DNA from 3 places in the Pectobacterium araliae genome. Region 3 is predicted to be linked to each of the others. Evidence: predicted binding sites of a transcription regulator. Region 3 holds the regulator's gene; each other region holds the start of a gene.

The links. Region 3 encodes PurR, which represses purine synthesis genes. Its sites were predicted from a motif close to CANGCAAACGTTTGCNTG; they were not measured.
Positions count from the first base shown of each region.
Region 1: the regulator PurR is predicted to act here: its motif matches at 5,338-5,355, upstream of purT (formate-dependent phosphoribosylglycinamide formyltransferase).
Region 2: the regulator PurR is predicted to act here: its motif matches at 2,863-2,880, upstream of guaB (IMP dehydrogenase).

Region 1 is NZ_AP028908.1:2,069,068-2,076,688, forward strand. It holds gene pyk (pyruvate kinase) at 1-216, opposite strand, end outside; gene AACH44_RS09350 (MurR/RpiR family transcriptional regulator) at 476-1,345, opposite strand; gene zwf (glucose-6-phosphate dehydrogenase) at 1,730-3,205, shown strand; gene AACH44_RS09360 (bifunctional 4-hydroxy-2-oxoglutarate aldolase/2-dehydro-3-deoxy-phosphogluconate aldolase) at 3,372-4,013, shown strand; gene purT (formate-dependent phosphoribosylglycinamide formyltransferase) at 4,117-5,295, opposite strand; gene AACH44_RS09370 (S9 family peptidase) at 5,497-7,536, shown strand.
Region 2 is NZ_AP028908.1:3,135,259-3,142,879, reverse strand. It holds gene AACH44_RS14290 (protealysin inhibitor emfourin) at 1-107, opposite strand, end outside; gene AACH44_RS14285 (M4 family metallopeptidase) at 104-1,147, opposite strand; gene xseA (exodeoxyribonuclease VII large subunit) at 1,382-2,770, opposite strand; gene guaB (IMP dehydrogenase) at 2,942-4,408, shown strand; gene guaA (glutamine-hydrolyzing GMP synthase) at 4,516-6,093, shown strand; gene AACH44_RS14265 (nuclear transport factor 2 family protein) at 6,343-6,744, opposite strand; gene AACH44_RS14260 (TetR/AcrR family transcriptional regulator) at 6,846-7,433, shown strand; gene AACH44_RS14255 (hypothetical protein) at 7,501-7,621, opposite strand, start outside.
Region 3 is NZ_AP028908.1:2,570,905-2,578,525, reverse strand. It holds gene AACH44_RS11615 (MATE family efflux transporter) at 1-1,017, opposite strand, end outside; gene AACH44_RS11610 (riboflavin synthase subunit alpha) at 1,266-1,901, shown strand; gene AACH44_RS11605 (reverse transcriptase domain-containing protein) at 2,415-3,038, shown strand; gene AACH44_RS11600 (group II intron maturase-specific domain-containing protein) at 3,035-3,802, shown strand; gene purR (HTH-type transcriptional repressor PurR) at 3,924-4,949, opposite strand; gene AACH44_RS11590 (YnhF family membrane protein) at 5,327-5,416, shown strand; gene AACH44_RS11585 (C40 family peptidase) at 5,496-6,347, opposite strand; gene AACH44_RS11580 (Grx4 family monothiol glutaredoxin) at 6,686-7,036, shown strand; gene rnt (ribonuclease T) at 7,147-7,621, opposite strand, start outside.

The DNA of each region.
Region 1 (7,621 bases), 500 kb from region 3:
CTGTAGATCGCCAAGAATGGCAACATGGCGGCCTAATTTTGCCGCAATTTCACGAACTTTGTTGGCACGTAATTGATGGTCTTCTGCTGTGCCGTGAGAAAAATTCATGCGTACTACGTTAGCGCCCGCACTGATAATCTTTTCGAGATTATTATCACGGTCGGTAGCGGGCCCCAGGGTGGTGACAATCTTGGTTCTTCTGAGCCGTCTGGACATGTATAACTCCGTTCACTTGTGAAGCTGTCGTGTTGCGATTAAGCGTCGAATAACGGTGCAAAATGTCACTTTATAACAAAACTGTTTCACCTGCGTTATTCGAACATCGTGTTGAGTCTGATTATCATACTGTACAGGTAATCCCCGTCATCTTTCCATGACCGTAGTCTCTGGTCACATTGCGATGAGGCGGGTAGATGATACCGCTCATTTTTCATGGATATAACTAAAAAACAAAGCACAATCTAAAACTTACCTATCACCTGAAGGGATTGATCAACCGTTCATCTTTATCAAAGCGTGATTCGCGCAAGGCCTCTTTGACCCGTTTCAGGTTATCACGAAATTTTTCTCCACGGCGTAAAGTAAATCCTGTCGCCAGCACATCGATCAACGTTAGCTGAGCGATACGGGACACCATCGGCATATAGACATCGGTGTCTTCAGGTACATCAAGCCGTAGTGCTAGCGAGGCTTCACGCGCCAGCGGTGTGCCGTCTGAGGTAATGGCGATCACGGTCGCATCGTTCTCGCGCGCCAACTGTGCCATTTCGACCAGACTTTTGGTTCTGCCAGTATGGGAGATCAATACGACGACGTCGCCGTCGCTGGAATTCATGCAGCTCATGCGCTGCATCACAATGTCATCGAAATAAACGACGGGGATATTGAAGCGGAAAAATTTGTTCATCGCATCGTGTGCGACGGCGGCGGAAGCACCCAAGCCAAAGAAAGAGATTTTCTTCGCCTGCGTGAGCAAATCCACGGCGCGGTTGACGGCAGCGACATCCAAACTGGATTTTACCTGCTCCAGGCCAGCCATTGCGGATTCAAAGATTTTACTGGTGTAGGCGTCAACGCTGTCATCTTCTTCAACGTTACGGTTCACATACGGCGTACCGTTTGCCAGACTTTGCGCCAGATGTAGTTTAAAATCGGGAAAACCCTTAGTTTCAAGGCGACGACAGAAACGGTTAACCGTTGGCTCACTGACGTCGGCCATTTTTGCCAAGGTCGCGATGCTGGAGTGAATGGCCGTCTGCGGAGTGCTCAGGATCACTTCAGCCACTTTTCTTTCTGATTTACTCAAGAGTTCTAAGTGACTCTGGATTTTTTCCAGCATATTCATACGACAGGGACCATGTAAGTTTTTTCCAATTTCAACTAAAGGTACAACTGGCATGCATTACGTGAAAAAATGCAGGTCATGAAAATATACTACGACCCTGTGATGGTTGGCAGCGGGCAACAGGCTAAGTTGGGTCCTTTTTTTGCCAGAACATGACATGTGTCTAACTTTCAGAAAAGTAATCGACTGTCAGAAACGACGAAAAATTTCGGTTTAGGGGAAATCAACACGTGATTCCAACCACGGCACAGCGCGATTGATGTGTGGTTTTCGGTCAATACCACCCGTTATTTGGCATTTTTATGATGGGTTTACTGGCTGTAGTCAAAAAGAGTACATTAGCGCTGTAATAAAATTACAGCATCCTGCAACGAGGAGATGAACATGGCGGTAACTTCAACAGCCCAAGCGTGCGATCTGGTTATTTTCGGTGCCAAGGGCGATCTGGCACGCCGTAAATTACTACCTTCCCTGTACCAGTTGGAAAAAGCAGGGCACATCCACGCGGACACCAAAATTATTGGCGTGGGTCGTGCGGATTGGGATAAAGCGGAGTATACCCGCGTCGTACGCGAAGCGCTTGACACCTTTATGAAAGAAGCCATCGATGATAAGTTGTGGGAAACGCTAAGCAGTCGGCTGAATTTCTGCAATCTCGATGTGGAAGACACCAAAGCGTTCAATAAACTGGGCAAGATGCTTGACCAGAAAAACCGTACTACTATCAACTATTTTGCGATGCCGCCCAGCACGTTTGGTGCGATTTGCAAGGGGCTGGGAACCGCAGGGCTGAATAAAGAGCCCGCGCGGGTGGTGATGGAAAAACCGCTGGGTACCGATCTGGCGTCTTCTCGCGTCATTAACGATCAGGTCGCGGAATTCTTTAACGAGTGTCAGGTTTACCGCATCGACCACTATCTGGGTAAAGAGACGGTTCTAAACCTGTTGGCGCTACGCTTTGCCAACTCGCTGTTTTCCTCAAATTGGGACAACCGGACGATCGACCATGTACAGATCACAGTAGCGGAAGAAGTCGGGATTGAAGGGCGCTGGGGCTATTTTGACAAAGCTGGCCAGATGCGCGACATGATCCAGAATCACCTGTTACAGATTCTGACGATGATTGCGATGTCTCCGCCGTCTGATTTGACGACTGACCGCATCCGTGATGAAAAAGTGAAAGTGTTGCGTTCACTGCGTCGTATTGACCGTTCCAACGTGCACGAAACGACGGTACGCGGCCAGTACACGGCTGGTTTTGTTCAGGGCCACAAAGTGCCGGGCTATTTGGAAGAAGAAGGCGCGAATAAAAGCAGCAGCACGGAAACCTTTGTCTCGATTCGTGTCGACATCGATGACTGGCGCTGGTCTGGCGTGCCGTTCTACCTGCGCACGGGTAAACGCTTGCCGACCAAATGTTCGGAAGTGGTGGTGTACTTTAAAAATCCTGCGTTGAACCTGTTCCATGATTCTTACCAGCAGTTGCCGCAGAACAAACTGATCATTCGCTTACAGCCGGATGAAGGTGTGGAAATCCAGATTCTGAATAAAATTCCCGGATTAGAACACAAGCACCGCCTGCAAACGGTGAAGCTGGATTTGAGCTTCTCTGAAACCTTTAATCAGCAGCATTTGGCAGATGCCTATGAGCGTCTGCTGCTCGAAACGATGCGCGGGATTCAGGCGTTGTTCGTCCGCCGTGATGAAGTTGAAGAAGCCTGGAAATGGGTGGACTCCATCATGGATGCATGGGCGATGGACAACGATGCACCGAAACCTTACCAGGCGGGAAGCTGGGGGCCTGTAGCATCCGTAGCGATGATCACTCGCGATGGTCGTTCCTGGAATGAGTTCGAGTAATTTTTTGATAATACGTCAGTAGCGAGAATGCCGGAGGATGTCGGCATTCCACGGTTTTAATGTATGGCTTACGGTGCGGTTGGCATTTGCGGCAACGCAGATCCCTGTGGCAGGGGCGCGCTATATAATTAATGATGCCTTCGGGCATGACTGGAGATAACTTTTGATGAAAAACTGGAAAACGAGCGCGGAACAGATTTTGACAACGGGTCCCGTTGTTCCTGTGATTGTGGTCAACAAACTGGAACACGCGGTGCCGATGGCAAAAGCGTTAGTCGCCGGCGGCGTTCGCGTTCTGGAACTGACATTGCGTACCGACTGTGCTATCGATGCGATCCGTGCGATTGCAAAAGAAGTGCCTGAAGCGATTGTGGGTGCGGGTACGGTCACAAACCCTGAGCAATTGGCTGCGGTGGTTGAAGCCGGTGCGCAGTTTGCCATTAGTCCGGGATTGACCGAGCCACTGCTGAAAGCGGCAACGGAAGGCAATATTCCGTTGATCCCAGGCATCAGCACTGTGTCTGAACTGATGTTGGGTATGGATTACGGCTTACGTGAGTTCAAATTTTTCCCTGCTGAAGCTAACGGCGGCGTGAAGGCGCTTCAGGCGATCGGCGGTCCATTTGCTCATATCCGTTTCTGCCCGACTGGTGGTATTACGCCGAATAACTACCGTGATTACCTGGCGCTGAAAAGCGTGCTGTGTGTGGGTGGTTCTTGGCTGGTGCCGAACGATGCGCTGGAAAGCGGTGATTACGCACGTATTACTGAACTGGCGCGTGAAGCGGTTGCAGGCGCAAAAGCGTAAGTTTACTGGCTACTGAATGACGAAGGCCACTCACTGCGAGTGGCCTTTTTTGTTATGGCGGGCGGTTAGTGACGGTATACACCGCCCAACAGCAAAGTAGATATTAACCGCTGACGTTTACGCCAGCCGCGACGCGCCTGGCGATTGCAACGGCATCGTCTGTGGTCTCTGCGCTGGCTAGCGCGACGCCCATACGACGCTTGCCATTGATATCCGGTTTGCCAAACAGGCGAATTTGCGTATGGGGGAGTAGTGCGCTTTCCAGCCCCTGATAGCGCGTATTGTTGCTCTCCAGTTCTGGCAAAATCACAGCAGAAGCCGCTGCACCGTACTGGCGAACTGCGCCAATTGGCAACCCAAGGAAAGCGCGGACGTGCAGAGCAAATTCGGACAGATCCTGAGAAATCATCGTCACCATGCCGGTATCGTGTGGGCGAGGGGAAACTTCACTAAAGATGACATCATCGCCGCAGACGAACAGTTCAACGCCGAACAGACCATAGCCGCCGAGCGCTTTCACGACATCGCTGGCCATCTTTTGCGCGCGTTCCTGCGCCAGCGCACTCATCTGCTGCGGCTGCCAGGATTCACGATAATCGCCGTCTTCTTGTCGGTGACCGATTGGTGCACAGAAATGAATGCCGTCAACCGCATGGATGGTCAGCAGGGTGATCTCAAAATCAAAATTTACCAACCCTTCAACGATGACGCGTCCGCCGCCTGCACGCCCGCCCTGTTGAGCGTAGATCCATGCCTGCGCTAACTGCTCAGCGGAGCGAATCAGGCTTTGTCCTTTGCCGGATGAGCTCATGACTGGCTTCACAATGCAGGGATAACCAATAGCGTCCACTGCCTGACGAAAGCTTTCTTCACTGTCGGCAAAGCGGTAAGTGGATGTCGGAACATTGAGCGTTTCGGCAGCCAGACGACGGATGCCTTCTCGGTTCATCGTCAGGCGTGTCGCTTCAGCACAAGGAACAACATGGTGACCCTGCTTTTCCAGCGTCACCAGCATATCGGTTGCGATGGCTTCAATTTCCGGCACGATGTAATCAGGACGTTCGGCTTCAACCAACGCTTTTAATGCATCGCCGTCCAACATATTGATGACGTGGCTGCGATGCGCAACCTGCATGGCGGGGGCATCGGCATAGCGATCGACCGCAATCACTTCGATTCCCAAGCGCTGACACTCAATCGCCACTTCTTTGCCTAATTCACCGGAGCCAAGCAGCATCACTCGTGTGGCATCCGCACGCAGGGCGGTTCCAATCGTTAACATAACCTTATACCTGATCGGGTTGTGAAAAATGGCCGCAGTATAAACGAAAACGTTTGCGTGCGCATTAAAGAGGGGGAGGCTCTGGAATGCATTACGCAAAAGCGCACCAAGAGACAAGGACGTAGCTTGGCATTGCTGGGCAATCGTGCCACTCTTCTTACAGAGTGAAAATTTTATGTCAAGACAACGAGATCCGACGCGATGAAGACACCGCAAGCAGAAAAAAGGCCCCACGCGATAAGCACACATGGCGATACGCGCATCGACAATTACTACTGGCTGCGTGATGACCAGCGTACCGATCCGCAGGTGTTAGCGTATCTGGAACAGGAAAATACCTATAGTGAGGCGATTATGGCGCCTCACGACGCGCGTAAACGGTCGCTGTATGACGAAATGGTTAAACGTATTCCGTCGACGGACATGTCTGTGCCGTATGTCAGAAAGGGGTATCGCTACCAAAGTCGCTATGAGCCGGGTAAAGAGTACGCCATCTATCTGCGTCAACCTGAGCAGGCAACAGACGCATGGGAAACGCTGCTGGATGGGAATCAACGTGCAGAAGGGCATGAGTTTTATAGTCTCGGCACGCTTGAGGTTAGCCCTGATAACACGCTGCTGGCGCTCTCGGAGGACTTTTTATCCCGTCGGCAGTACACGCTTCGTTTTCGCGATCTGAACAGCGGCGACTGGCTACCGGATGTGATCGAAAATGTGACGGCAGGTGCCGAATGGTCGGCAGATTCGACGGTGTTGTACTATGTGCGTAAACATGAGCAAACGCTATTGCCGTATCAGGTTTACCGTCATCGTCTGGGGAGCGACCCGGCACAAGATGAACTGATATATGAAGAGAAAGACGACACCTATTATGTCAGCCTGAGCAAAACGACATCAGAGCACTACATCACCATTTATCTCAGCAGCACCACGACGACTGAGGTGCTATTGCTCGATGCAACGATCTCAGAGGCGGTGCCGCAGGTATGCATTCCGCGCCGAAAAGATCATGAATATGGCATCGATCACTATCAGGGACGGTTTTATCTGCGCTCCAACCGAGAAGGGAAAAATTTCGGCCTCTACCGTTCAGACAAGCCTGATGAGCAAACGCTGGAAACACTGATTGCTCCACGGGAACACTGCGTATTGGAAAGTTTTGAATTTTTCCGTGATTGGCTGGTGGTGGAAGAAAGAGAGCGCGGTTTAACCCGATTACGTCAGATCCACTGGCATACACAAGAAGAAAAAACGATCTCCTTCAATGACGCGAGCTATGTGACGTGGTTGTCGTACAACCCTACGCCAGAAACGGCATTGATGCGATATGGCTATTCATCAATGACAACCCCCAGCACGCTGTATGAATTGAATCTGGATACGGGGGAGCAACAGTTACTTAAGCAAGCTGAAGTAAAAGATTTCTCCCCGGATAACTATCGGAGCGAACGTTTATGGATCACGGTCAGGGACGGCGTCGATGTACCCGTTTCCCTCGTTTACCATCGCGATCATTTCAGCCCTGGTAGGAACCCGATACTGGTTTACGGTTATGGCGCGTATAGCCATAGCCTAGATCCGGATTTTAGCGTTAGCCGTCTGAGCTTGCTGGACCGAGGGTTCGTCTTTGCCTTAACGCACATCCGCGGTGGTGGTGAACTGGGGCAACAGTGGTACGACGATGGCCGCCTGCTCAATAAAATGCATTCCTTCACCGATTTCATCGATGTGTCTCAGGCATTGATAGAAAAAGGCTATGGCGACAGAGAAAACATGTTCGCGATGGGAGGCAGTGCAGGGGGACTTTTGATGGGGGCGGTCGTCAATATGGCCCCCGATCTGTTCAAAGGCGTTGTGGCTCAGGTGCCGTTTGTTGATGTGCTGACGACAATGCTGGATGAGTCAATTCCGCTGACGACCGGAGAGTATGATGAGTGGGGCGATCCGAATAAACAAACCTACTATGACTACATAAAGCAATATAGCCCCTATGACGGAGTGACCGCTCAGCGCTATCCACATTTATTGGTGACTACGGGGTTACACGACTCTCAGGTTCAGTATTGGGAACCTGCGAAGTGGGTGGCAAAATTACGGGAAGTTAAAACGGACGATCGCCTAGTGTTATTGTACACCGATATGGATGCCGGACACGGCGGGAAATCCGGTCGCTTCAAACGCTATGATGATATCGCGCTGGAATATGCTTTCTTATTGATGGTGCTTGAAAAGGCGGCGTAAGAGCACAACTAGGGGTTAGCAACTGCGTTTATGAGGGTAAACCCGTCTTCGGGTTTACCCGATCAGCATGGCACATTACTTACTT
Region 2 (7,621 bases), 560 kb from region 3:
GCGAGCGCGAAGCGTCGCGACCCTGCCAGCTTGGGGATAAAGGCAAATCCCCCTTCACGCGCTAGCTCAATGATGGTGTCGTCGTTGAGATCAGGCAGTGTCTTCATAAGAACTCCTGCCGTACCTCCACGCCCACGGTTTCCCATGACTGCTGAACGATGTCGGCAACGCTGTGGTTAAAACGCTTAGCAGCATGTTGAATGGTGTGACGTGCGAAAATCTCGAAATCTGCATTTTGTGGCAGTGCTTTGTCGCACAGCGTGTCGTACCAGATGCGACCCGCTTTTTCCCAGGAATGACTGCCTAGTGTGATGGCAGTCAGATAGAACGCCCGGTTGGGAATACCTGAGTTCAGGTGTACACCGCCGTTATCTTCACGGGTGTTGACATATTCGTTCATGTGGGAAGGCTGGGGATCAACACCCAACAGCTCATCATCATACGCGGTGCCTGGGTGAGACATAGAACGCAGCCCCATACCATGGATACCATCAGCCAGAAGTTCGGCACCGATAAACCAATCGGCTTGCTCAGCGGTTTGCCCTAAATGATACTGTTTGACCATCGAACCAAAGACGTCGGACAGCGATTCATTGAGCGCGCCGGACTGGCGGAAATAAATCAACCCCGCTTCATGTTCGGTGATGCCGTGAGCGAGTTCATGCGCAACCACATCAAGCGCAATCGTGAAGCGATTGAATATTTTGCCGTCGCCATCTCCAAACACCATCTGCTGCCCATTCCAGAAGGCATTCTGGTACTCCTGGCCGTAATGCACGGTGCCAGCCAGTGGCAGTCCTTCAGCGTCCAGCGAATTGCGTTGGAAAACCTTCCAGAAAAAATCATAGGTTACGCCTAGATAGTCATAGGCCTCGTCCACTGCGATATCACCGTTGCCGGCCTGACCTTCAGCGCGCACCAATTTGCCAGGCAACTGTTGCTGCTGTTCGGCATCGAGGATGCGGCGATTAGCCTGCCCGGCGGGCAATTTCTCATGGGGTTCTGGGCGCGGGTTGTGGCTGACCATTAATGACTGAACGTGCATCAGTGTTTGTTGCGCACAGTGTCGCTGCTCGTCAGTGCCGTTTGCAATAATGCGGTGCAAGATATAAGGGGGAATTACGCTACAAATCGGTCTGGACTTCATACCTCATCTCCTTGAAAGGCACCATTGGGGTAACACAGACGATCAATTAAGCTCACTGTCTTTATTCACCTCATTTCGCCGCATTGAAGCTGGTAACCCGTGCAGTGAAAACGGTGAATATGAATTAGTGAGCTGGAAATGAGTATAGTTCAGATGCTGGTGGCAAGAGTGGGGGATCGCCGTCGTTTTAGGATAAATCCCCACTCCGTGCATTTTATGATGTTCGAGCGATTTTTATCGCTGAGATGGGTTTTTTCGCCGCTTTTTCACGGAACTTGAGTTTGAAACCAGCGTCATGACCTGACTTTCCACCCAGCCGTCCTGCAAACGGGTTTTTAGTGTTTCGCCGGGGGTGATTTGCGCGATATTTTTCAGCACCTTACCGTCCGGTGCGGTGGTGACGTTATAGCCACGCGCCAGCGTCGCTAGTGGGCTAACCCCTTCCAGTCGCGAACAGACGACGCCCAGCTTCTGCTTATTCTGATTCAACTGACGATCCACCGCGCTCTGCATCTGATAGCTAAGCTGCTGTAAACGCTGTTGCGCACGATGAATCCGGGTTTGCGGCTGTTGCTGCATCAGGCGCTGTTGTAAGCGTTCACTTCGACGCGAGGTCTGCCGAAGTTGTTTCTGCATCGCGTCATCGAGTCGCTGGCGTAGTTTAACCAACTGCGCCTGCTGACGTGCCAACCGCAGTTGTGGATGCTGCTGCTGTAAGCGATGGTGCAGTCGGGTAAATTCCCGGTTGCGCTGAGCAAGGTAGTAGTCCATCGCCATTTCCAGGCGCTGGCGCTGGGACTGTATCTGACGCAACAATTCCAGTTGGTTACGGCTCACTAACTCGGCAGCGGCGGACGGCGTAGGCGCGCGCAAGTCACCGACGAAATCGGCGATGGTAACATCGGTTTCATGGCCGACAGCGCTGACGATAGGAATGCGGCTGGCGAAAATCGCACGGGCTACCCGTTCGTCATTAAAGCTCCAGAGATCTTCCAGCGAGCCCCCGCCGCGCCCAACAATTAGCACGTCACACTCATCTCTCTGGTTAGCCAGTTCAATAGCGCGAACAATCTGTAGCGGCGCTTCAGCGCCTTGTACTGACGTGGGGTAAACGATCACTGGCAGTGACGGATCGCGGCGCTGTAACACCTGCAAGATATCGTGCAGGGCGGCACCGCTGGTTGACGTAATCACACCGACCTGTTTGGCGGGAGAGGGGAGCACTTGCTTAAACTGCTGGTCGAACAGCCCTTCGGCGGCGAGACGCTGTTTGAGCTGTTCAAACTGCTGCTGTAACAGGCCGTCGCCAGCGGGCTGCATGCTTTCCGCCAGCAGTTGATAATCGCCACGGGGTTCGTATAGCGTAATGCTTGCCCGAATCAGCACCTGCTGACCATTTTGCGGGCGGAACGTCACTCTACGGTTGCTGGTGCGGAACATCGCGCAGCGCACCTGTGCCCGCTCGTCTTTCAGCGTGAAATACCAATGGCCCGATGAGGGCTGAGAAAGGTTGGAGATTTCGCCGGAGAGCCAAATCTGGCCCATTTCCATTTCCAACAGTTGTCTAACCGTCTGATTCAGTCGGCTAACGGTAAAAATTGCAGAGGAGGGAAATTGAGACATTGTGAGCCAGATCAAATTTTAAAACAGTCACTTAATTGATCGATACTACCTACCTGAAACAGGTAATCAAGCATTTTAGTAAAATAATGCTGGAGGCAACCGATTACGCTCTGTATAATGCCACGGCAATATTTTATCTATTCTTACATCCACCTTGGTGAGATATTGCCCATGCTACGTATCGCTAAAGAAGCACTGACGTTTGACGACGTCCTCCTGGTTCCTGCTCATTCTACCGTTTTGCCTAATACTGCCGATCTGTCCACGCAGTTGACGAAAAACATTCGCCTGAATATTCCTATGCTGTCCGCAGCGATGGATACCGTTACCGAATCCGGCTTGGCCATTGCGCTGGCGCAGGAAGGCGGCTTGGGCTTTATTCACAAAAATATGTCGATTGAGCGTCAGGCTGAAGAAGTTAGCCGCGTGAAGAAACATGAAAGCGGCGTGGTGGTTGATCCACAGACAGTAACGCCGGAAACGACGTTGCGTGAAATGAAGGAGCTGACCGAGCGTAACGGCTTCGCGGGCTACCCGGTTGTCGCAAAAGACAACGAACTGGTTGGTATCATCACCGGTCGTGACGTGCGTTTTGTTACCGATCTGGAAAAACCAGTTAGCGCGTTCATGACGCCGAAAGAGCGTCTGGTTACGGTTAAAGAAGGTGAAGCGCGTGATGTCGTGCTGCAAAAAATGCACGAAAAACGCGTTGAAAAAGCGCTGGTCATTGACGAGCAATTCCACCTGATCGGCATGATCACGGTAAAAGATTTCCAGAAAGCAGAACGCAAACCGAACGCCTGTAAAGACGAACACGGCCGTCTGCGCGTCGGTGCGGCGGTTGGCGCGGGTGCGGGTAACGAAGAGCGTGTTGATGCGCTGGTTGCCGCAGGCGTAGACGTCCTGTTGATCGACTCCTCACACGGCCATTCCGAAGGCGTATTGCAGCGTATTCGTGAAACGCGCGCTAAATATCCGAACCTCGAAATCATCGGTGGCAACGTTGCAACGGGTTCTGGCGCGAAAGCGCTGGTTGAAGCTGGCGTGAGCGCGGTGAAAGTCGGTATCGGCCCTGGCTCTATCTGTACCACTCGTATCGTGACTGGCGTGGGCGTACCGCAGATTACGGCTATCTCTGATGCGGTTGAAGCGCTGGAAGGCACGGGCATTCCGGTTATCGCCGATGGCGGTATCCGCTTCTCCGGCGACATCGCTAAGGCCATCGCAGCAGGTGCGGCCTGTGTCATGGTCGGTTCCATGCTGGCAGGTACAGAAGAATCCCCGGGCGAAATTGAACTGTATCAGGGCCGTTCATTCAAATCTTATCGCGGCATGGGTTCACTGGGCGCGATGTCTAAAGGCTCATCAGATCGTTACTTCCAGACCGATAACGCTGCCGATAAACTGGTGCCGGAAGGTATTGAAGGCCGCGTAGCCTATAAAGGCCGCCTGAAAGAGATCGTTCACCAGCAGATGGGCGGCTTGCGCTCCTGTATGGGACTGACCGGTTGTGCGACTATCGACGCGCTGCGTACGCAGGCTGAGTTCGTGCGTATCAGCGGGGCAGGCATTCAGGAAAGCCACGTTCACGACGTTACCATTACTAAAGAGTCACCAAACTACCGTATGGGTTCATAAGGTAATTTGCGGGCTGATTTAACCCGATAAACCCGGTACTATTGCCTACCTTTTTAGGGCTATTCGCCGGGTTTACTTATTTTTTAGCTTTTTGGAACACGCTCCTCATGACTGAAAACATTCATCAACACCGCATTCTTATTCTGGATTTCGGCTCGCAGTACACGCAACTGGTCGCACGTCGCGTGCGTGAACTGGGCGTTTACTGTGAGCTGTGGGCATGGGATGTCACGGAAGCGCAGATTCGCGGCTTTAATCCGAACGGGATCATCCTGTCCGGTGGCCCGGAAAGCACCACCGAATTTGGCAGCCCACGCGCGCCAGAATACGTTTTCAATGCTGGCGTACCGGTATTAGGCGTGTGCTATGGCATGCAGACGATGGCGATGCAGTTGGGTGGCCACGTTGAAGGTTCCAACGAGCGTGAGTTTGGTTATGCGCAGGTAGAAGTTAAGACGGATAGCGCCTTGGTGCGTGATATTCAGGATGCGTTGAGCGCCACGGGTGCGCCGCTGCTGGATGTCTGGATGAGCCACGGCGATAAAGTAACGGCGATCCCTGAAGGGTTTGAGACCGTTGCCAGTACCGATACCTGTCCGTTCGCCATCATGGCGAATGAAGAGAAGCGTTTTTATGGTGTGCAGTTTCACCCAGAAGTGACGCACACCCGTCAGGGGCAGCGTCTGCTAGAGCGTTTTGTACGCGATATCTGCCAGTGTGAAGCGTTGTGGACGCCAGCCAAGATTATCGACGATGCGGTGAACCGTATTCGTGAGCAGGTGGGTAACGACCACGTGATTTTAGGTCTGTCTGGCGGCGTGGATTCTTCCGTTACCGCGATGCTGTTGCACCGTGCGATTGGTGACCGTCTGACCTGCGTGTTTGTCGACAACGGCCTGCTGCGCCTGAATGAAGCCGATCAAGTTCTGGAAATGTTCGGCGACCATTTCGGACTGAACATTGTGCATGTAGCGGCAGAAGAACGCTTCCTGAGCGAGCTGGCTGGCGAAAACGATCCTGAAGCCAAGCGTAAAATCATCGGCCGCGTGTTCGTTGAAGTGTTCGATGAAGAAGCCAGCAAGCAAGCTGATGTGAAATGGCTGGCGCAAGGCACCATCTACCCAGATGTGATCGAATCTGCGGCGTCTGCCACCGGCAAAGCGCACGTGATCAAATCACACCACAACGTGGGTGGTCTGCCGAAAGAGATGAAGCTGGGTCTGGTTGAACCGCTGAAAGAGCTGTTCAAAGACGAAGTGCGCAAGATTGGTCTGGAACTGGGTTTGCCGTACAACATGCTGTACCGTCATCCGTTCCCAGGCCCAGGTCTGGGCGTGCGTGTACTGGGTGAAGTGAAGAAAGAATACTGTGACCTGCTGCGTCGTGCGGATGCAATCTTCATTGAAGAGCTGCACAAAGCCGATCTGTACAACAAAGTCAGTCAGGCATTCACCGTCTTCCTGCCAGTTCGTTCCGTGGGTGTGATGGGCGATGGTCGTAAATACGATTGGGTTGTCTCACTGCGTGCGGTCGAAACCATCGACTTTATGACTGCGCATTGGGCACATTTGCCATACGATTTCCTCGGCCGCGTTTCCAACCGCATCATCAACGAAGTCGACGGTATCTCCCGTGTTGTTTACGACGTATCAGGCAAGCCACCGGCAACGATTGAGTGGGAATAAACCTGCTTCTGCAATAGCGTTGTGTTAAACCGTAAAAACATACCTAAGCCCGCGTAACTGCGGGTTTTTTATTTTTGTGTCTGGCACTTTCTGGCAAATTTTCTCATCACCCAGCGTCTGATTTACGGCATCGCTAAACCGCAACACCGACCGTCTGTGTGACCAAGCAGGCTATAGGAACGGTTATCCAAAGAACCTTACGAGCCCAAAGGACTTACGGATTCCCTTGGCTCGTGTGTGCCGACGTAATTATACGGCGGCTTTTGCCACGGCGAAACTATCCTCAAAAAGACGAAACCGGATGATTTCGCCATTTTCGACAGTGAAGTCGAAGCAAAATTCTGATTCGATCAGCTTGCCCGTTCGCAAAACGCGAGAAGCAAGCTCCCCGATAACGACGACCCGATTGCCTTGCGCCAGCATTTCGCATACCTCAAAAGCTTCCGACTCGATCTGTTCCCTGATCTGCGCGTAAAATTCCGCAGCTCCGGCTTTTCCGATCTTGCGACCGATCCAAGGCACGATGCTTGTGTCGCCCGCCACAAACCAATCGACCTGCTCACTGACGAGTTCCGCGATCTTTTCGACTGGGGCGCCTGATCCGGTGCGACGAAAGAACTCTTCGACAACAGCGCTGGGGGAGATATTCATAGTGCGATCCTTTTTTGTAGTGAGATTTAAATAAATGCTATTGTCTACAAAGTCGCAGGTCAATAGAATATTGTAGTGAAAATTAAAAAAAGGAGGATGTAATGGCTCAACGTGGTCGCCCGCGCGGTTTTGACCGAGATACCGCTCTTCAGGCGATGATGGAGGTGTTCTGGGAGCGAGGCTACGAAGGTGCGCAACTGGTTGATCTCACAGCGGCGGCGGGCATTGCCCCTCCCAGCTTTTATGCCGCCTTCGGCTCCAAAGAAGAAGCCTTTTGTGAAGCTGTGGATCACTATATTGAAACGGTTGGTGCTAGGCCGATGCAAGAATTAAACAACGCTGCAACCCTGCATGAAGGATTGCAGCGGATGCTTCTCGCTAGTGTAGACGTTGCTTTATCGACGGGTCCTGGCGGTTGTCTATTGATTCTTGGTGTTGTGAACTGTCTGCCGGAGAATGAGGCGGCACGGGCACATCTCAAAGCTGCACGAAATAAGACGCGTGAACTCATACATACGCGCCTTGAATATGCTCGCGATACTGGCGAACTTCCTCCTGAATGTGATATTCAGCAACGCTCAGCGTTCATTCATGGCGTCATGCAGATGATTTCATTTCAGGCGAGGGACGGCGCAGCCCGCAATGAACTTGAAGCCCTGGTTGCTCTCGCGCTTGGCGTGCTTGATTAGTGACATGAGGGATGGACAGAGTTCCGTTTAGCGCCGACTTACTGAAATGCAAAAGTGCTGATTATACTCACAGTATGTGCACTGCTTCATGCTGACCAATACCAAACGACGTAACCTCAAACAGAGGGAAAAACGCGACAAGGTGAATGACCCGTGCCAGTTTTTGCAGCCAGCGCAGCCATTTCGCT
Region 3 (7,621 bases):
AGGTTCACGCAGTAGCGTGGTGAAGATTGCTGTGCAGCAGGCTAACGCGACGCCAGCCATGATACCGGTGTGCGCGGCAATGCGGGCGTTTTCAACCGACCCTTCCCCTAAACGATGTCCGACGCGAATGGTCGTGGCGACGCCAACCGAAAGTGGAAGAACGAACATCAGTGAGCTGAAATTCAGGGCAATCTGATGACCAGCCACATCAACGACACCGAGCGGTAATACCAACAGCGCCACCACCGCAAACAGCGTAACTTCAAAAAACAGTGCTAGCGCGATGGGTAAACCGAGGCCAAACAGTCGTTTGAGCACGGTAAAATCCGGCCGGAATGCCGGGCGATGAAGGCGGATATCGCGTAGCCAGGAAGCGCGTCGGGTATAAAGCATCATCAGCAGCATCATGATCCAGTAAACCGAGGCGGTAGCCACACCACAGCCTACGCCGCCCAGTTCCGGCATGCCAAATTTACCGTGGATAAAGATATAGTTAATCGGGATATTGATTAACAGCCCAATGAACCCAATCATCATCCCGGGATAGGTTTTGGACAGCCCCTCACACTGGCAGCGTAATACCTGGTAGAACAGATAGCCGGGAACACCCCACAGTAATGCATGCAGATAACCGATGGCTTTTGCAGCCAGCTCTGGCGAATCGTCGCTCATCAGATTGATGGCATATTCACCCTGATACAGCACCAGCATTGTCAGCAGAGAAATAATAGCGGCCAGGAAAAAAGATTGTCGCACCTGATAAGAGATGCGATCGCGGCGGCCGGAACCGTTGAGCTGTGCGACAACGGGCGTTAACGCCAACAGCAGGCCGTGACCGAAAAGAATGGCGGGCAGCCAGATAGACGTCCCTACTGCGACGGCGGCCATATCGGTGGCGCTATAAGCACCGGCCATGATGGTGTCAACCACACCCATTGATGTTTGGGACACTTGCGCAATAATGACAGGAACAGCAAGCGCCGATAACTTACGCGCTTCTGTCAGATACTGTTGCACGGATACCTTCCTTGAATGACTTAATTTTGCTAGCGGGATGAAAAATCTGGATATGAAAAACGTCAAGAATAAAATGAGAGCATTATTGTAACGACTTAATAAAAGTAAACCAGCATGAAAGAGAATATATTCTTTTTGTTACGCTGCGGTTTCGATAGCGTTTGATGTCTGGCATTCCGGTTTGGTTTTCCGTGGAATATCGTGCACACTGCACAGCGTCATTTCTTTGTTTTTAAGAGGCAAACCGCATGTTTACCGGTATTGTTCAGGGCACCGCATCTGTGGTGTCAATTGAAGAAAAATCCAATTTTCGTACTCACGTTATTCAACTCCCCCCCGACCTACTGACAGGGCTTACGCTCGGTGCATCGGTGGCGCACAACGGCTGCTGCCTAACGGTGACAGCTATTGATGGCGATCGCGTCAGTTTTGATCTCATGAAAGAAACGCTGCGGCTAACGAATTTGGGTGATATTCATGAAGGCGATGTCGTGAATATTGAGCGAGCGGCAAAATTCGGTGATGAGATCGGTGGGCATGTGATGTCGGGTCACATTATGTGCACGGCGGAAGTGGTCAAGATTCAGGTATCAGAGAACAATCACCAGATTTGGTTCCGTCTGGCAGATGAAGCGCTGATGAAATACGTGCTGCATAAAGGTTTTGTCGGGATTGATGGCATCAGCCTGACGGTGGGTGAGGTGATCCGCGGGCGTTTCTGCGTGCATTTAATTCCAGAAACGTTGAATCGCACAACGCTGGGGCAAAAGCGTTTAGGGCATCGCATCAATATTGAAATTGATCCACAAACGCAGGCCGTGGTGGATACCGTCGAGCGTGTGTTAGCCAGTAAGCAGGCGAACGACCTCGGTAAAGAAGAGTAGTTCTGCATTCCCTCTTTTTGGTAAACCGGACGAGCAACATTGTCCGGTTTTTTATTTGTGCGCCGGGCATGGCGCGTAGCGCCTTGACGGGCGCTGTCCGTTGACTGTAGTGGTCAAGGGGCGACTTGGCGGTGAAAGTCCTCTACACACCCGGCAAGGGGAAGTGTTAGCCGAACGGCAAGGGTGCCCACCGCGAGGTGGGATCTGAAGGAAGCTGAAGGCAAAATGCTGGCCTGACGAACAGGAAGCAGTTTAGGCGGCACAGCGGGGTAAGGTGGCAAATATCATCAAAGCCCAATACTTGCACAGAACGCTGTGACGTAAAGCTGACAGGCATAAGCAGGAAGGTCGCGCGAATTACCCCGGGAGGGCTGCACGTTTGCTTCAGGGCTACCGAGCGTCGAGAGGCGACGGGATGAACGTGCAGCAGTCAGCCGAAGCCGTAGTAGTGCTGCATAACTGGCAGCATGAAGGGCTGAACATGATTAACCGTGATTAGGACACCGATACTCGATGGGAATTAATGAGGCACAAGCGCAGAGCACTGCGGCCAGCGGCAGAGGAGACGGACAGTATCCGTCAGTGCTGCATGAGGGTGCTGAAATCCCCACGGCGGTCGGTGGGCAAACGAAAGCGGAAATGCCGTTGACGATGGAAACGGTGATAACGAGAGAGAACCTGATGCTGGCCTATCAGCGCGTGGTGGAAAACAACGGCGCGGCAGGGGTAGATAACCTGAAAGTGACGGAGTTGAAGCCGTGGCTGAAACAGAACTGGGCGAGTATCAGGCAGGCATTGATTACGGGCGCCTACCAGCCGCAGGCGATACGCAGAGTGGATATCCCAAAGCCGGACGGCGGCGTGAGAACCCTGGGTATCCCGACGGTAGTGGACAGGCTTATCCAGCAGGCGATAGCACAACAACTCAGTCCGGTCGTGGAGCCGCACTTCTGCGAATCGAGTTACGGGTTCAGAAGTAACCGCAATGCGTGGCAGGCAGTGCAACAGGCACAGCGCTACATACAAAGCGGGAAACGCTGGGTGGTCGATCTGGATCTGGAAAAGTTCTTTGACCGGGTGGATCATGACATTTTGATGTCACGTCTGGCGAGGCTGTCAGGGATAAACGGCTGTTGAAACTGATACGTCGCTACCTTGAAGCGGAAATGACGAACGGGTGCGAGACAGAGAAGCGAGGTAAGGGAATGCCGCAGGGCGGACCGTTGTCGCCGCTACTGTCGAACATTCTGCTGGATGAACTGGATAAAGAACTGGAGCGTCGAGGTCACAGCTTCTGTCGCTATGCGGATGACTGCAACATTTACGTGAGCAGTCGCAAAGCAGGCGAGCATATCTTTAGGGCAATCAGGGTGTACCTGAGAGACATACTGAAGCTAAAGGTCAATGAGCAGAAGAGTGCGGTGGCGCGACCGTGGGAGCGTAAGTTCCTGGGATACAGCGTGACACGGCACAAACAGACCCGACTGAAGATCGCAGGGAGCAGTGTCGAGAGGCTGAAGGAGAAGATCCGTAGCCTGACGACAGGGCACGCGACGAAATCAGTGAAAGGCGTAATCAATGAACTCACACCGATACTGCGAGGCTGGATGAGCTACTTCAGATACACGGAAGTAAAAGGAGTTCTGGAGAAGATTGACGGCTGGGTCAGGCGTAAACTGCGCAGTCTACTGTGGCGGCAATGGAAACGAACGTATACGCGAGCCCGAATGCTAATGCGAGCGGGCTTGTGTGAAAAGCGAGCGTGGAGGTCGGCGAGTAACCAGCGAGGAGCGTGGTGGAACGCGGGGTCGAGTCACATGAATGATGCGATAAAGACGGCGCAGTTCAGACGACTCGGCTTGATATCACTAGTGGAGCAGCAACGGCAGTTCCAGAGTTAACATGAACCGCCGTATGCGGAACCGCACGTACGGTGGTGTGAGAGGACGGCGGGAGTAATCTCGCCTCCTACTCGATTAGCAGGCGGGAATAAGAACATCGGTCTATGTTGAGTCGCCGAGATTAGCGGCGATAATCGCGAAACGGACCGTCGGCAACCGAGCGACGTTCAATCAACGTCGGATGCACCTCAATGACGTGTGCATCTTCACGCTTGCTGGTAATCCGATCCAGCAACATAGAAAACGCGGATTGGCCCAGACGCTCTTTGGGCTGATGGATGGTGGTTAGTGCGGGCGTAAAGAAGCGCGCGTGGCGGACGTTGTCATAACCGATCACCGAAATATCTTGTGGCACACGTAACCCCAATTCGTCTGCCGCACAAATGGCTCCCATCGCCATGATATCGCCACCACAGAATACCGCGGTAGGTCGCTGCTTTTGCGCGAGAATCTGATGCATGGCTTTATAACCGGATTCCGGTTCAAAATCGCCCCGCACGACCCATTCATCGCGCACGGTAATGTCGGCTTCCTTCAAGGCTTTTAAAAAGCCAAGGTAGCGTCCGTTACCCGTGTTGCGCTCTTGTATTCCAGGGATAGCGCCAATATCCCGATGACCGCGTTCAATCAGGTAGCGGCCTGCCATATAACCGCCCTCAAAGGCGTTATCGATGATGGTATCGGTAAAATCGCTGTGCATTTGTCCCCAGTCCATGACGACCATAGGAATGCTGCGATAATCTTCCAACATGCCCAATAACTCTGGCGGGTACTCGGCACACATGACCAGCAGGCCGTCGACGCGTTTTTGCGCCAGCATCGAGAGATAAGCGCGCTGTTTGCCGATATCGTTATGAGAATTACACAGCACCAGCGTGTAGCCTTTGGCATAACAGCTGTTTTCGACCGCTTCAATGATCTCGGCGAAATAGGGCGCTTCGCTGGATGTAGCCAGCAAGCCGATAGATTTAGTGTGATTAACTTTAAGGCTACGGGCGACGGCGCTAGGCGAATAGTGCAATTCCTTGATTGCTGCCCTGACGGCTGCCTTAGTCTCTTCGGCGACGAAACGTGTTTTATTGATCACGTGCGATACGGTTGTGGTGGAAACGCCAGCACGTTTTGCCACATCTTTAATCGTTGCCATCTAAAAATGACTCCTGAACTTACCTGTTACAGACGTAAGTATATTGTTAATCGTTTGCCTACGTTTAAAGTTCTTCTTCTAAGCTAAAAAACAGGATTTCAGAAGGAGAATGCCGAATGTTATACCGAAGGGATCTGGCTTGACGTTTTTCGACTGGCACGCAGCGCTTTCATAAACAGCGGATTGTGTCCGATTTATCATGAAAGTGAAAGGGCTAATTTATACTATTAGTGATGCATGCGTCGGAGATTTTTCGTTAGAATTATGAAAGAATCGTAATAACCCTATTATTTGTCGCTTTATTGTCTCAGTGGGTTCGGCTGTAAATGATAGTGTCTTTTTTCAGATGAAATTTGTTTGCTAATAAGGAGTGGCCTATGGATACCGATTTGAAGATGTCTTTGCTGACAACGGTTGGCTCGTTGGCTGTGATCATCACGTTTAGTTTCATTGCGGTGTTGAACTAACCTTCAGTGTTTCTGCGCATTCAGACAGGGTTATTGCACAGAATCTGTCTGAATACGCTTCTGTTCGGCGTGCTATCGCTTAACGAATGGTCTGTGGCGTCACCACGCGACGCGCCCCTACATAATGCTCCTGCCAATAATCCTCACTTAGCTTGCTGATGCGAATATCTGAACCGGTACGCGGTGACTGGATAAATTTGCCTTCTCCCAGATAAACCCCGACGTGATCGGCGGCACCACGATTATTGATGCGGAAAAAGACCAGATCACCACTTTCCAGCTCACTTTTTTTAATCGGTGCGGCATCACGCAGATGGTACATCTCGTTCGCGGTACGTGGGATTGGGATCTTAACGACGTCTTTATAGGCGTAATAGACCAGTCCGCTACAGTCGAAACCGGTAAAAGGCGATGATCCGCCCCAGTGGTAAGGCTTACCGATCTGGCTCATCAGTTTATTCATTGCTGTCGTTTTGGCGTGTTGATAGCGTTTTTTATGCGCTGTGCTCAGCGCCATCCCCTTTTCTGTGGGCGCTGGATTTTTATCCACTTTTCCTTTGAGCGCGGTCTTCTTCAACTCGGTTTTGACTCTGGTCTGTGCGATTGTCTGCCTATCCTCTTCAGGCTTTAGCTTTTTAAGGTTTTTTTTCACTAGTGCAGGCGTGCTGCTTTGCGTCCGGGATAGCTTCTTTTCTACTGGTTTGTTAGCCGTACGGGGTTTGAATTTATTGCTGACGGTGGTCGGTTCTGGCTTTTTACTTTTGATTGGTGCTGGTGATTTAGCAGTACCCTTTGTTTGACGGTTTTTCTTATTCGTTTCTTCAACGACGCTTTTCTTCGGCGTAGAATGCGGGGTATGCGGCGCAGCCTGAACGATGTTCAGGGATAGGTTACTGAAAAATAATATAAAAAGAGTAATAAATAAGCGCATAATAAAAGTGACCGAACATAATCCTTAACTCGCTCAATCCGCACAGTATTCCTGAAAACGGCGTCATAAAAAAGTGGGCATGGTCGCTTTATTCATACAGAATAGTGAAAAAACGTTAATAGTTGTTTTTTCGTCTGATTTATCAGCGTTTTCTGGCGCTGATTTCATCAATGATGAATAATCGGCAGGAAAATAACCCTACAAAAAATGGCGTTTTTTTGTAGCTAGTGGCATCGGTACAATATCATTGAGTCAATGTCGCTGTCGTAACACTCTGACGGCGACTCATGGCTAGCGTTTGGACGTTAGCCATCCTATAGATTTAAGGAAGCAAGAAGATGACGACACCGACAATTGAAAAAATTCAGCGCCAAATTGCTGAAAACCCGATTCTGCTGTACATGAAAGGTTCCCCAAAATTGCCAAGCTGCGGTTTTTCTGCACAGACCGTCCAGGCATTGTCTTCATGTGGCGAACGTTTTGCTTATGTTGATATTTTACAGAACCCGGATATTCGTGCTGAGCTGCCGAAATACGCGAACTGGCCGACATTCCCACAGCTGTGGGTGGATGGCGAACTGGTTGGCGGCTGTGATATCGTAGTTGAAATGTTTCAGCGTGGCGAACTGCAACAGCTGATCAAAGAAACGGCTGATAAATACAAAGCGCAGCAGGCCGATCAAGAGTGATGTTTGCCCCACACATCATAACAATCTACATATTGTTATGATGTGAGCGTGAATATTCCCAGCGGGTGCCTTATGGCACCCGTTCTTTTACGACTAGCTTTCGTGTTTTCTTAGTCTTCGGTGGAAGTGTCTTCGAGAGAACGTTCTTCCAGCGCAAGCGGCCACCCTCCGAGACGTTTCCAGCGGTTAACCAACTCACAGAACAATAACGCAGTCTGGTTTGTGTCATACAGCGCGGAGTGCGCCTGGCTGGAATCAAACGCAATACCCGCGGTAATACAGGCTTTAGCCAGAACCGTTTGGCCTAAAACCAGTCCGCTAAGGGCGGCGGTATCGAAGGTAGCGAAAGGATGGAATGGGTTACGTTTCAGGCTACAACGCTCTGCCGCTGCTGCCATAAAGCTGTGATCGAAGGTGGCATTATGCGCCACGATAATCGCACGGTTACAGCCCTGATCTTTAATCCCTTTACGCACGACTTTGAAAATTTCGTGCAGCGCATCATATTCGCTCACCGCGCCGCGTAACGGATTGGTGGGGTCAATGCCATTAAACGCCAGTGCAGCAGGTTCCAGAATCGCGCCT